DNA from 2 places in the Streptomyces kaniharaensis genome. Region 1 is predicted to be linked to the other one. Evidence: riboswitches for the same ligand, from Rfam matches in the RefSeq annotation. Region 1 holds a riboswitch; the other holds the start of a gene.
The links. A riboswitch is a leader RNA that binds a small molecule or an ion and turns the genes downstream of it on or off. The one in region 1 is predicted to bind S-adenosylmethionine.
Positions count from the first base shown of each region.

Region 2: it holds a riboswitch for S-adenosylmethionine, as region 1 does, so the genes downstream of both, F7Q99_RS06240 (aminotransferase class V-fold PLP-dependent enzyme) here and thrC (threonine synthase) in region 1, are expected to answer to the same signal.

Region 1 is NZ_WBOF01000001.1:2,471,912-2,478,771, forward strand. Features, by position in the region: gene groL (chaperonin GroEL) at 1-248, opposite strand, end outside; gene F7Q99_RS11240 (cold-shock protein) at 596-796, opposite strand; gene F7Q99_RS11245 (MoaD/ThiS family protein) at 1,343-1,621, opposite strand; gene thrC (threonine synthase) at 1,654-2,949, opposite strand; SAM riboswitch class I at 2,966-3,098, opposite strand; gene F7Q99_RS11255 (glucosyl-3-phosphoglycerate synthase) at 3,246-4,274, shown strand; gene F7Q99_RS11260 (alpha,alpha-trehalose-phosphate synthase (UDP-forming)) at 4,313-5,779, shown strand; gene otsB (trehalose-phosphatase) at 5,766-6,605, opposite strand; gene F7Q99_RS11270 (DUF3263 domain-containing protein) at 6,746-6,860, opposite strand, start outside.
Region 2 is NZ_WBOF01000001.1:1,362,251-1,369,110, reverse strand. Features, by position in the region: gene trpD (anthranilate phosphoribosyltransferase) at 1-374, shown strand, start outside; gene F7Q99_RS06245 (IS30 family transposase) at 442-1,665, opposite strand; SAM riboswitch class IV at 1,794-1,911, shown strand; gene F7Q99_RS06240 (aminotransferase class V-fold PLP-dependent enzyme) at 1,964-3,328, shown strand; gene F7Q99_RS06235 (Lrp/AsnC ligand binding domain-containing protein) at 3,336-3,617, opposite strand; gene F7Q99_RS06230 (rhomboid family intramembrane serine protease) at 3,659-4,435, opposite strand; gene F7Q99_RS06225 (hypothetical protein) at 4,647-4,925, shown strand; gene F7Q99_RS06220 (NYN domain-containing protein) at 5,252-6,541, shown strand; gene F7Q99_RS06215 (C40 family peptidase) at 6,752-6,860, shown strand, end outside.

The sequences.
Region 1 (6,860 bases):
ACGTCGTCCGTCTTCTTGGCGACCTCCTTGACGAGCTCCGCACCGATCTTCTCGTACGGGTCCTCGAGCTCGATCTCCTTGGCGATGGAGACGCCGTCGTTGGTGATCGTGGGGGCGCCCCACTTCTTCTCCAGCACGACGTTGCGGCCCTTGGGGCCGAGCGTGACCTTCACTGCGTCGGCGAGCTGGTTCATGCCACGCTCAAGGCCGCGGCGAGCTTCCTCATCAAAGGCGATGATCTTGGCCATCAGAAGTGGTCCTCCGGGACACGGTCGACTGCTCGGACCAAGGGGTGCCCGCGACGGACGGCCCTGGTGTGCGGGGGTCCATTCCCCTACCGCTCCCTGGGGCCTCACCGACCCGGTCCGCTTTATCACTCTCAAGCTGTGAGTGCTAACGCCAATGATTAGCACTCCGGGTGGTCGAGTGCAAGCCCAATCGCCAACCCGCGAGCCGCACTCCGAGCCCCGCGCGACCCCCTCGCGCACCCCTCGTGAACGCCGACGAGCCCGTACGACGCATGTCGTACGGGCCCGTCGAGAAGCGAGTGGTCACCAGCCGTGGGCCGCGCCGAGCTCCTGGAAGCCGAAGGGGGTCAGACCGCGCGGACCATGTCCGCCTGCGGGCCCTTCTGTCCCTGGGAGATCTCGAACTCGACCCGCTGGCCCTCCTCGAGGGTGCGGTAGCCGTCCATCTGGATCGCGCTGTAGTGGACGAAGACGTCCGCACCACCGTCGACCGCGATGAAGCCGTAGCCCTTCTCCGCGTTGAACCACTTGACGGTGCCCTGAGCCATTCCGAACTCCCCTAGTGCTGTGCTGGCCCTTCACGCGCCCGCAGGTCGCGGGAGCGGGTTGGTTTGAAGGCCGGCTCGGGGAACCCCCCCTGAGCGCAGCCATGCACGCCGCAGTCCTCCGCCGGGCCACCGGACGGGGTCCGGTGAGCGGGTGACTGCGTCGACCGCGGCTGAATGTATCCGGATCGACGCCCTCTGCAACAGGGTCAGCCGCACGGAATTCCGGGGCCACGTCAAGAGACAGGACGGGTCGAATCGGAAGAATCTCGGCATTTCACGCCGGGCATAGCGGACGAATTACCCAAATCCCCCCGGAAATTCTGACATCCGCCTGACAGGATTCCCGGCGCCGGACCGGGCCTGGCCCAAGCGCCGGAAGGCGATCCGGCGGTTCGCCGCGGGAGGGAGGGGGACCCCTGTTCCCGGCCGAGCGACACTCTACTCCCACTCGACCGAGAAATATTCCCGCCGAAATACGAGCAGCCGCCCACGCGTACGGAATGCGGAATTCCGCATGCGTGGACGGCCGAATGGACGGCGTGCGGCTCAGCAGCCGCCGGCCACCGCCGGAATGATCGAGACGCTGGCGCCGTCCTTGATCTCCGTCGCCAGACCCTCCGCGAAGCGCACGTCGTCGTCGTTCACGTACACGTTGACGAAGCGGCGCAGCCGGCCGGTGTCGTCCAGGATGCGGGCGGCGATGCCGGCGTGGTTGCGGTCCAGGTCGGCGATGACGTCGCCCAGGGTGGCGCCCTCGGCGGCCACCTCGGCGGCGCCGCCGGTGTAGGTGCGGAGGATGGTGGGGATGCGGACGTTGGCACTCATGGCGGTGGCTCTCCTCGGCGGGGGTGGGGGGGTCAGGCGGACACGAGGCCGGCGTCGCGGAAGGACTCCAGCGTCGGGCGGATGACGGCGGTCATGCCGGCGTCGGAGACGGCGTCCAGGGTCTTCAGGCCGTCGCCGGTGTTGATCGCGACGGTCTCCTTGGCCGGATCCAGTTGTCCGGTCTCGACCAGCTTCTTCAGCACGCCGATGGTCACCCCGCCCGCGGTCTCGGCGAAGATGCCCTCAGTGCGGGCCAGCAGCCCGATCGCGGCCACCACCTCGGCGTCGGTGACGTCCTCGACCGCGCCGCCGGTGCGCCGCGCGATGTCCAGCACGTACGGGCCGTCCGCCGGGTTGCCGATCGCCAGCGACTTGGCGATGGTGTCCGGCTTGACCGGCTTGATCACGTCCCGGCCGGCCTTGAACGCGGCCGACACCGGGGAGCAGCCCTCGGCCTGGGCACCGAAGATCCGGTACGGCCGGTCCTCGACCAGCCCGAGCCCGATCAGCTCCTGCAGGCCCTTGTCGATCTTCGTCAGCTGCGAGCCCGAGGCGATCGGGATGACGATCTGCTCCGGCAGCCGCCAGCCGAGCTGCTCGCAGATCTCGTACGCCAGCGTCTTGGAGCCCTCGCCGTAGTACGGGCGCAGGTTGACGTTGACGAAGCCCCAGCCCTCGCCGGCCGGGTCGCCGATCAGCTCGGAGCAGAAGCGGTTCACGTCGTCGTAGTTGCCCTCGATGCCGACCAGCTCGCCGCCGTAGACACCGGCCATCACGACCTTGCCCTGCTCCAGGTCGTGCGGGATGAAGACGCACGAGCGGAACCCGGCCCGCGCCGCCGCCGCGCCCACCGCACCGGCCAGGTTGCCGGTCGACGAGCAGGACAGCGTCGTGTAGCCGAACGCCCGCGCCGCCTCGATGGCGCAGGCCACCACGCGGTCCTTGAACGAGTGCGTCGGGTTGCCCGAGTCGTCCTTGACGTGCAGCCGGGCGGTGAAGCCGAGTTCGCGGCCGAGGTTGTCCGCCGTGACCAGCGGAGTCCAGCCGGGATTCAGGTTCGGCTTGGAGGCGACGTCGGCCGGAACGGGCAGCAGCGGTGCGTAGCGCCAGATCGAGGCCGGACCGGACTCGATCCGCTTGCGCAGTTCCTCGGCGCCCTCGCTGCCGAAGTCGTACGCGATCTCCAGCGGGCCGAAGCACTCCGGACAGGCGAAGCTCGGACCGAGCGGGAAGCGGGCGCCGCACTCCCGACAGGACAGCGCCGCGGCGGGGCCGAGGTCGACGGGTGCGGGTACGACGCCAGATGGGGATGTCGCAGTGATAGCCATGTGGCGGAGGCCTCTCTCCTCATCTTCCCCATGGCGCGGTCGCGCCACGGGCCGGAATTGGCACCTGTCCCGCCGGGGCCTGAAGACAGCCGCGCGAGAAGGTTGCCGGGACGTCAACGGGCCGTTCCCTCAGTCCCTCTGGATGAGCTTGTGAAGTTGTGGTGCTGCTCAGCGGCGACCCCGGCGTGCGAAGGTCCGGCCGCTGTACGAAGACTGTATCCGAAGGCGCCAACCCCGAAAGGGACCGTCCGCCACGCGAGATGGCGCGTCCCACCCACCCCGCCGAGGAGAGTCCCGTGCCCGCCGAACCGATCCCCGCACTCCTCCCGCAGGCGGCGTCCTGGCTGAGCCGCCGCTCGTGGAGCGCCGCGGACCGGCCGGTGCACACCCTGCTGGAGGCCAAGCGCCGCACCGGCCACACCGTCAGCGTGGTCCTGCCCGCCCTCGACGAGGAGGCCACCGTCGGCGACATCGTCCGGACCGTCCGCCGCGAGCTGATGGAGCGGCTCCCGCTGGTCGACGAACTCGTCGTGGTCGACTCCGGCTCGTCCGACGCCACCGCCGCCGTCGCCGCCGAGGCCGGCGCCCGGGTGGAGCACCGCGACGCCATCCTGCCCCGGCTGCCCGCCGTGCCCGGCAAGGGCGAGGTCCTCTGGCGGTCGCTGCTGGTCACCCACGGCGACATCGTCTGCTTCGTCGATGCCGACCTGCGCGAGTTCGACCCCGTCTTCGTCTCCGGCATCGTCGGCCCGCTACTCACGGAACCGGACATCCAGCTGGTGAAGGCCATGTACGACCGCCCCCTCGAAACGAACGGCGCGGTCGTCCCGGCCGGCGGCGGCCGGGTCACCGAGCTGGTCGCCCGCCCGCTGCTCAACCTGCACTGGCCGGAACTCGCCGGTTTCGTCCAGCCCCTCGGCGGCGAGTACGCGGCCCGCCGCTCGCTCCTCGAACGGCTGCCCTTCCCGACCGGCTACGGCGTCGAACTCGGCCTGCTGGTCGACGCGTTGGAGGCGACCGGGCTGGACGCCCTGGCCCAGGTGGACGTCGGCGTCCGGCACCACCACCACCAGGACAGCCAGGCCCTCGGCCGGATGGCCGCCACCATCTACCGCACCGCCCTCGAACGCCTCGACCGCACCCACCGGCTCAAGGCCTCCGCCGACCTCGTCCGCCCCCTGCTCACCCAGTTCACCCGCGCCCCGGAGACCCTGCCCCGGCCTTCGGCGGGAGGGACCCCCGTGTTCACCGCCCACACCCACCCGGTGACCGCCGTGGAACGCCCCCCGATCCACACCATCCCGGAGTATGCGACCCGACACTGAAACGTTTGCCACGCCGGAGGCCCGGCAACATCCCAAATATGGGCGATCTCACGACCGAACGTTCGAATCAGACCGGCACCGCCCCCGTCCTGGTGGCCTCCAACCGGGGACCGGTGTCGTTCAGCACCTCGGACGACGGCACGCTGACCCTCCGCCGTGGCGGCGGCGGCCTGGTCTCCGGCCTCTCCGCGATCGACGACCCGAACGCCGTCTGGGTCTGCGCCGCCCTCGGCGACGCCGACCGCCGGGCCGCCACGCAGGCCCCCTACGGCCGCCTCGACCTGGCCGGCCACGACGTCGGCGGACAGGCCGTCCGGATGCTGGACATAGACCCGGAGACCTTCGCCCGCGCCTACAACGGCGTCGCCAACTCGACCCTCTGGTTCGTCCACCACCTGCTCTACGCGACGCCCACCGCCCCCGTCTTCGACGCCGGGTTCCGCGCCGAGTGGAGCGCCTACCGCGCCTACAACGCCGCCTTCGCCGACGCCCTCGCCGCCGAGGCCGCCCCCGGGGCCGCCGTCCTGGTCCAGGACTACCACCTCTCGCTGACCCCGGCCCTGCTCCGGGCCGCCCGCCCCGACCTGCGGATCGGCTACTTCTCGCACACCCCCTGGGCCCCGCCCGAGTACTTCCGGCTGCTGCCCGACGACGTCGCCGAGGCCGTCCTCACCGGCATCCTGGGCGCCGACCGGGCCGGCTTCCTCACCGAACGCTGGGCCAGGGCGTTCGCGGCCTGCTGCACGGACCTCCTGGGCGCCACCGTCGACCACTCGGCCCTGACCGTCAGGTACGCCGGCCGCACCACCCACCTGGGCGTCCACGCCCTCGGCGCCGACGGCGACTTCCTGCGCGAGCGCGCCCACCGCCCCGACGTCGACGAACGCCTCGCCGCCCTCCGCGCGGCCGTCGGCGACCGGCGCACCATCGTCCGGGTAGACCGCACCGAGCTGAGCAAGAACATCGTCCGCGGCCTCCAGGCCTACCGGCACCTGCTGCGCACCCGCCCCGAGTGGCACGACCGGGTGGTGCACATCGCCTTCGCCTACCCGTCCCGTACCGACCTCGCCGAGTACCGCGACTACACCGCCGAGGTGGAACGGCTCGCGCACGACATCAACGCCGAGTTCGCCACGCCCACCTGGCGGCCCCTGATCCTGCACGTCGACGACGACTTCCCGCGCTCCCTCGCCGCCTACCGCCTCGCCGACGTGGCCCTGGTCAACCCCATCCGGGACGGCATGAACCTGGTCGCCAAGGAGGTCCCGGTGGTCTCCGACCACGGCTGCGCCCTGGTGCTGTCCCGCGAGGCCGGCGCCTACGACGAACTCGCCGACGACGCGCTGACCGTCAACCCCTACGACGTCATCGCCACCGCCGACGCCCTGCACGCGGGCCTCACCATGCCCGCGGAGGAACGCACCGAGCGCACCAAGCGCCTCGCGGCGGCGGCCACCGCACTCCCCCCGCAGCAGTGGTTCCTGGACCAGCTCAACGCGCTCTGACGGCTTCTCCCAGTTCGGCGAGCAGCTCCACCACGCCGGCGGGCCCCGCGACCACCAGGTCCGCCCGGTCGGCGAGTTCCCGCACCGGCGCGTCCCCCACCGCGCCGCTGCACACCAGCAGACCCGCCAGGCCCTCGCCGCGCAGCTTCTCCACCGCCGCGAAGGCCGCCAGATCCCCGAGGTCGTCCCCCGCGTAGAGCACCGACCGGGCCCCGCGCTCACGCAGGAACCCGGTCAACGCCGCCCCCTTGTCCACCCCCGGAGGCCGGAGCTCCAACACCAGCCGCCCGGGCTCCACCACCAGCCCGTGCTCCGCCGCCAGCGCGTCCACCGGCGCCCGCAACGACTCCAGCGTCTCCTCCGGCGCCGCCGTACGCCGCGTGTGCACCGCCAACGAGCGCCCCTTGTCCTCCACCCACGTCCCCTCGGGCGCCCCGACCGCCGCCAGCGCACCCGGCAACGCCGCACGCGCCCCGGCCACCCCCGGATGCACCGGCGGCGCCGTCACCTCGCCGTCCTCCCACCGCTCGGCCCCGTAGTGCCCCAGCACCACGACCCCGGGCAGTCCCTCCAGCCCGCCGTACTCCACCGCCAGCCCGGCAGGCCGCCCGGTCACCACCACCACGGCCCGGACGAACGGCGCCAACCCGCGCAGAGCCCCCGCAACCCCCGGATGCGCCCGGGCCCGACTGGGATCCGCCACGATCGGCGCAAGCGTCCCGTCGAAGTCCAGCGCGACCACCGCATCACCGGGCGCCGCCAGAATCCGCCGCAACCCGTCCCGCCCGGCATCGGTCACCGGCATCCGCTTCTCGTCAAAGCCCATGCCAGTCCCCATACCCGATCCGCCGGGCCCCAAAAAGATCCCCTGCGGCAACCACCCCACCAAGGCGAGGGGGACGCGCCGCCGGAGGGAGCGGCCACCCCAAGAGCCGCCCCCTCATCCACCCTCCCGAGAGCCCGCCCTCAGCGAGCCGCCCGCCGGGCCTCCCGCACGCGCCGCAACCGATTCACCAGCACCGGCGCATGCGCCACCGCCTCCGGACGATCCAGCAAAGCGTTCAGCAGCTGGTAGTACCGC
Region 2 (6,860 bases), 1.1 Mb from region 1:
GCGGCGACGACGGCCTGGACGAGCTGACCGTCACCACCACCTCGCGGGTGTGGATCGTGCGGGACGGGACGGTCACCGAGACCGCCTTCGATCCGCGGGACGTGGGCATCGAGCTCGTCGGCATCGAGGCACTGCGCGGGGCGGACGCCTCGTACAACGCCGAGGTGGCCCGTCGGGTGCTGGCCGGGGAGCGCGGGCCGGTGCGGGACGCCGTCCTGCTGAACACGGCGGCGGCGCTGGTCGCGCTCGACCTGACCGGGGCGCCGCTCGCCGAGCAGCTGGCGGCCGGCATGGAGCGGGCCGCGGCGGCCGTCGACTCGGGTACGGCGCAGGAGCTGCTGCGGCGCTGGTCGGAGGCCACCAGCCGGATGTGACACGGCAGTTGGGGGCCCGCGGGAGTCGGGCGGTTTCTAGTGGTCGTTGCAACACGTGGTCGGTTGTCTAGGCCGCGAGGAGTTTAGCCAGACGCTCGGCTGGGGTTTCCCAGCCGAGCGTTTTGCGTGGGCGGCGGTTGAGCTGGTCGGCGACGGCGGCCAGGTGCTCGGGCGTGTGGACCGACAGGTCGGTGCCCTTGGGGAAGTACTGCCGCAGCAGGCCGTTCGTGTTCTCGTTGGAGCCGCGCTGCCAGGGACTGGCCGGGTCGCAGAAGTAGACCGGGATGTCGGTGGCCAGGCTGAACTCCGCGTGCCTGGCCATCTCGCTGCCCTGGTCCCAGGTCAGGGACCGCTTCAGCTGGACCGGGAGTGTCCGGGCGGTGGCCACTAGGGCGTCGCGGACGGTCTCGGCGGTGTGGTCGCCGGGCAGGTGCAGCAGCATCACGTAGCGGGTCGAACGCTCGACCAGGGTGCCGATCGCGGACTTGTGCTCCTTGCCGAGGATCAGATCGCCCTCCCAGTGGCCGGGGACGGCCCGGTCCTCGGCCTCGGCGGGGCGCTCGCTGATCATGACCATCGGGTCGGTGAAGCGGGAACGCCGGCAGTTGGCCTGCCGCTGGGGCCTGCGGCGGGCCCGGCCTGAGCGCAGGGCACCGGCGAGCTCGCGCCGCAGCTCGCCGCGGCCCTGGACGTAGAGCGCCTGGTAGACGGTCTCGTGGACCACGTGCATCTCCGGCCGGTCGGGGAACTGTCGACGTAGAGCGTGGCAGATCTGCTCCGGGCTCCACTGCTCGTCCAGCATCGCCTGGACGGCGGCGTGCAGCTCGGGGTTCTCGGTGATCTTGCGGGCCTTGGGGCGGGGCCGGCGAGCGTCCGCCCTGGCCTGGGCGGCGTGCGGACGGTAGTGCCACTGCCCGCGAGTGCCCTCGGTGCGGTTGCGGCGGATCTCCCGGCTGATGGTGGACGGACTGCGGCCCAGCTCCGCGGCGATGGCCCGCACGGTGGCCTTCTCCCGCAGCCGGTCGGCGATGTGGATCCGCTCGTCCTCGCTCAGATACCGGGAGACACCGGAAGGCGGCACCACCATGCGAATCGGTGGTGCCGCCTTCTGCCGCTGCTCGGCTCCGCGGCCGTGACGCCACTTCTGGCCGGTCCGGCGGGCGATGCCGACGATCCGGCACGCCTCGGTGTTCGTGTAGCCCTGCTGCATGAGCCGGGAGTATGCCTCCCGTTCCCGGCGCAGCTTCACAGGCCCCTGGGCCGTCCGGTCCTTGCGGATCTCGAAGTCCAATGCATCCCCTGAACTGGGGTGTTGCAACGACTCCTAGAACCCAAGTCGCTCCCGCGGGCCCTTCGCCGTGTCCGAATGGTGGATGTCCGTTTGACCGCTCGCCGGACGCGAACCTAGAGTCTTCGCCAGGTCATGAGTGACAGCGTCAAGCCCCAGCTTGCTGTCCGGCAACCCTCCGTCCGTGGCGGGGTGCCCTGGGTGAGGACCGGGTCGCGCGGCAGTCCGTCCGTGCGGCAAGCGCGGACGCCCGGTGACCAGCACTCCCGGGGTCCCTCGACCTCAGATGGAGTGCATCCTCATGTCTTCTCTCGCCACCGAGACCTGTGCCCCGCTCGCCGTCCTCGGCCACGACGTCCAGGTCCCGCTGGCCGGCGGTGGGAAGGTCGGCTACGCGGCGCTCGACTACGCGGCCAGCTCCCCGGCGCTCCAGCGGGTGTGGGACGACGTCGCCGCGTACGCCCCTTACTACGGCAGCGTGCACCGCGGCGCCGGGTACCTCTCCCAGCTGTCCACCGACCTGTTCGAGCAGAGCCGCCTGACCGTCGAGGAGTTCCTCGACCTCCGCGAGGGCGACCAGGTGGTGTTCACCCGGGCCACCACCGACTCGCTCAACCTGCTCGCCGCCGCCGTGCCGGCCGGCACCCGGGTGTTCGCCTTCGAGACCGAGCACCACGCCTCGCTGCTGCCGTGGGCCCACGCGGGGCTGAGCGTCACCTACCTGCGTGCGCCGCGCTCGCACGCCGAGGCCGTCGCCGCGCTGGACGCCGCGCTCGCCGCGGCGCCCGAGGGCCCCAGGCTGCTCTGCGTCACCGGGGCCTCCAACGTCACCGGTGAGCTGTGGCCGGTCGCCGACCTGACCGCGACCGCGCACCGGCACGGCGCCCGGGTCGTGCTGGACGCCGCGCAGCTCGTCCCGCACCACCGGGTCTCGGTGGCCGAGCTGGACGTCGACTGGATCGCCTTCTCCGGCCACAAGATCTACGCGCCGTTCGGCGCCGGGGTGCTGGCCGGCCGGGCGGACTGGCTGGACGCGGCCGAGCCGTACCTGGCCGGCGGCGGCGCGACCCGGACGGTGGCCCGGGAGACCGACGGCTCGGTGGCCGTCGAGTGGCGCACCGGCCCGGCACGGCACGAGGCCGGCTCGCCGAACGTGATCGGCGCCTACGCCATCGCCTCAGCCTGCCGGGCGCTGTCCGAGGCGGGCTTCGACGCGCTGGAGGCCCGCGAGCAGGCGCTGATCGCCCGGCTGAAGGCGGGGCTGGCGGAGATTCCGCAGGTCAGGGTGCTGAGCCTGTTCGGCCCGGTCTCGGCGCGAGTGGGCGTGCTGTCCTTCGTCGTCCAGGGCTGGAACAGCTCGCACTTCTCGGCCGCGCTCTCCGCCGAGTACGGCATCGGCGTGCGGGACGGCCTGTTCTGCGCGCACCCGCTGGTGCGGACCCTGCTGAACGACGAGGCGCCGGCCGTGGTCTCGACGTGTGGCGCTCCCGACCCGTCGCTGCCGGGCGAGCGCAGCCTGAACGCGATCCGGGTGAGCTTCGGGGCCGGGACGCCGGACGAGCACATCGACCGCTTCCTGACCGCCGTCCGCGAGCTGGTCACGGACGGCGCCGCGTGGAACTACCGCAACGAGGACGGCCGTTGCGTCGCCGACACCCGTCGTTGAGGGGCCGCTACTCGTCGAGGCCGAGGGCGAACGCGGCCTCCAGGTCGTGCTGGGAGTAGGTGCGGAAGGCGATCTGGGTCTCGGTGTGGGCCACGCCCGGGATCTTGTTCAGCCGGCCCGGGATGACGTCGGCCAGGTCGTCGTGCCTGCGCACCCGGACCATCGCCACCAGGTCGTAGCCGCCGGTCACCGAGTACACCTCGCTGACGCCCTCGATGGCCGCGATGGCCTCGGCGATCTCCGGGATGCGGTCGACACTGGTCTTGATCAGGACGATGGCGGTGATCACAGTTCCGGCTCCTTCGTGGGGTGCCGACAGGGTATCGGGCGTCAGCCGGGTCGTCGCGGGGGACGGCCGACCACGGTGCAGGCGTAGAGGAAGCCGGCCGAGAAGCCGATCACGTGGACCAGATAGGCGACGCCGGGGCCGGCCGCGTGCACCGACCACCCCTGCAGGACGAACCAGAGGCCGAGCACCAGCCAGGCCGGGAAGCGCAGCGGCAGGAAGAGCAGCAGCGGGACGAGCGTGGTCACCCGGGAGCGCGGATGGAAGCGCAGGTAGGCGCCCAGCACGCCGGAGATCGCACCGGAGGCGCCGATCAGCACCCGGGTCGAGTCCGGCGAGTGCGCCTCGGCGAGGGCGAAGCCGTACGTGGCCAGGCTGCCGACGGCCAGGTAGAAGAGGGTGAAGCGGGCCCGGCCGAGCCGCCGTTCGACGGTGGGGCCGAAGACATAGAGGAAGAGCAGGTTGCCCGCCAGGTGCAGCCAGCCGGCGTGCAGGAAGAGCGCGCTGAGGACGGAGAGCGCCGGGTGCTTGCCCGGGGTGGCGGCGGCCGGGCAGCCGGGGACCGGGTCCTCGGCCAGCTGCTCGGCGGAGAGCGGGCGTCCGGCGAGCAGTTCGGCGGGGACGGCGCCGAAGCGCTGCTCGTACCGCTGCTCGGCGCAGACCCGGGCCTGCCCGCTGCCGTAGAGCGGGTTGAGCCCGGCGGCCGGGCCGAGCAGGAAGACCAGGGTGTTGACCGCGATGAGGGCGTAGGTGACCGCCGGGGCGGGCACGGCCGGGCCGCCGTCCCGCATGTCGGTGTGGCCGGGGGCCGCGAGCGCCATGCGGTCAAGCATCCCTCCGGGCGCCCTTTGTAACACCGTGTTGTACGGCAGGTGGACTAGAGCCCGACTCCCGCTCCGGATCCCGCGAACCGGTGGCCGTGATGGTTGCCCCAGGCAATAGGCTTGGGCCGGGCATTCCCGCCTCCCGCCGCCGACGCCGGGGCCCCGGGGGAGCGCCCAGCCCATCCAGGGACCACCCGAGAGGACCCCGATGACCGTCCCCGCCCTGACCGCCGAGACGCGCTGGCGCTGCACCCTGTGCGGCAACCTCACCCGCTTCGACGTGACCCGCACCGCGCGGGTGACCGAGTTCCTGCACTTCGACCTGGCCGGCGAGTCCAAGGTCGAGGAGACCGAGGTCCTGAACGAGACGATCGAGTCGGTGCGCTGCCGCTGGTGCAACGCGGTGGACCAGGTCGAGCTGGTCGCCCGCCCGGGGGCAGAGGGCGCTGAGGCAGAGGGCGCTGAGGCCGCGGCCGAACAGGGCTGATGCCCCGCCGGTGCGGTGGACGGCGCGCGGCGCGGGCGTCCGCCGCACGGGACAATACAGACAGGACGCACGGAGCGTGACGACAGCGGCGGCGGCCGCGGGGCCGTGCGCGTTGGACCAGGATCGGAGCCGAGGACGTGGTGGACGCAGCGAGGGAGCCCACCGGGCCGCAGGGGCGCCAGCCCGCTGCGGGCGGGCGGGCGCCGGCCGCTGAGGCGGCGGAGACCGTCGTCGGGGCCACCTCGTCCGAGGCCGTCGAGGCCGCCGAGGCCGGCTCCGGGGCCGAGGAGGCGGCGGGCCGCCCGGTCGAGAAGCTCGACCGGCCGCTGCCCGAGGGAGTACGCCGGCGCGTGGTCGGCCTGGCGGCGGACGCGCTCGGCGGAATGCCTCCGGGCGAGCTGCCGCAGAGCCTCCGTCAGTACGCGAAGTTCACCCCTGTGCGGCGCGCCAAGTACGCGGCCACCGCGCTGGCCGCGGCGCTGGAGTCGGAGCCGGCCTTCCGGGTGCGGATAGCGGAACGGCTGCGGCTCGGGCAGCCGGACCTGGTGAAGGCGCTGGAGTCGGGCAGCGTCCCCGGCGCCGCCGATCCGATGGACGTCGCGGCCGCCGCCTACCTGGTGCGGTCGGCGGGCTGGAGCCGGCTGGTCGCCGAGGCCGGCGAGGAGGCCGAGCGGGCCGACGCCGAGGGCGCGGCGGCGGAGGCGGCCCGGCTGGCGGAGAAGCTCCAGGCCGAGCTGACCGAGGTGCGTGCGGCCGCGCGGGCGGACCTGGACCGGCAGCGGGCCGAGTCGGAGGACGTCCGCCGGGAGGCCGACGCGCTGCGCCGGAAGATGCGGTCGCTGGAGAGCGACACCCGCCGGGCGCAGGCCGAGACCCGCCGGCTGGCCGGGGAGCTGGAGACGCTGCGGGCGCAGGCGGCGGCCGAGCGCAGCGCCGCCGAGAGCGAGGCGCGGCGGCTGCGGCACCGGGTCTCCGAGCTGGAGAACGCCGCCGAGCAGGGCCGCCGGTCGGCTCGCGAGGGGCGCAGCGTCGAGGACATGCGGCTGCGGCTGCTGCTGGACACCGTGCTGCAGTCGGCGCAGGGGCTCCAGCGGGAGCTGGCGCTGCCGGTGTCGCAGATCCGCCCGGCGGACCTGGTGGAGGCGGTGGTGCCGGGTGCGGCCTCGCCGCACGACGTGGCCCGGCGCGGGCTGGCGGAGGACGATCCGGCGCTGCTGGACCAGCTGCTGGCGATCCCGCAGGTGCACCTGGTGGTGGACGGCTACAACGTGACCAAGACCGGCTATCCGACGCTGCCGCTGGAGCAGCAGCGGATCCGGCTGCTGGGCGGGCTGGCGATGCTGGCCCAGCGCACGCAGGCGGAGGTCACCTGTGTGTTCGACGGGCAGGACCTGGACGTGCCGGTCATCATGGCGCCGCCGCGCGGGGTTCGGGTACGGTTCAGCCGGACCGGCGAGACGGCGGACGAGCTGATCCGCCGCCTGGTGCGGGCCGAGCCGCAGGGCCGCCCGGTGGTGGTGGTCTCCACCGACCGGGAGGTGGCGGAGGGCGTGCGGAAGGCCGGCGCGCGCCCCGTCGCCTCGGTGCTGCTGCTGAATCGGCTGGCCCGGCCCTGACCGGGGGTGACCCCCTTCGGATCGGGATGATGCCTGGTCAGAACCCTTTTCGGGGGGATGGGGGGATCTGGTGAAGTCACTCTGAAGGTGTGAGTTCACGCCTTCGAGGGAGTGGCGGAACGCTTAGATCTTCACTAGGGTCTGGCGTCAAACCTATTTTCCGGATTCTCACTCGATCGGGTGAGGCCGATGGAAGAAGGAGCCCGTCCCTTGGCCTCCCACCGCCGTCCCAAGCAGCCGAGCCGCGCGCGGGTCTCCGTGCTCACCGCTGCCGCTGCGACCGCGGTCGCCCTCTCCGCCCAGGTGGCCGCGCACGCCG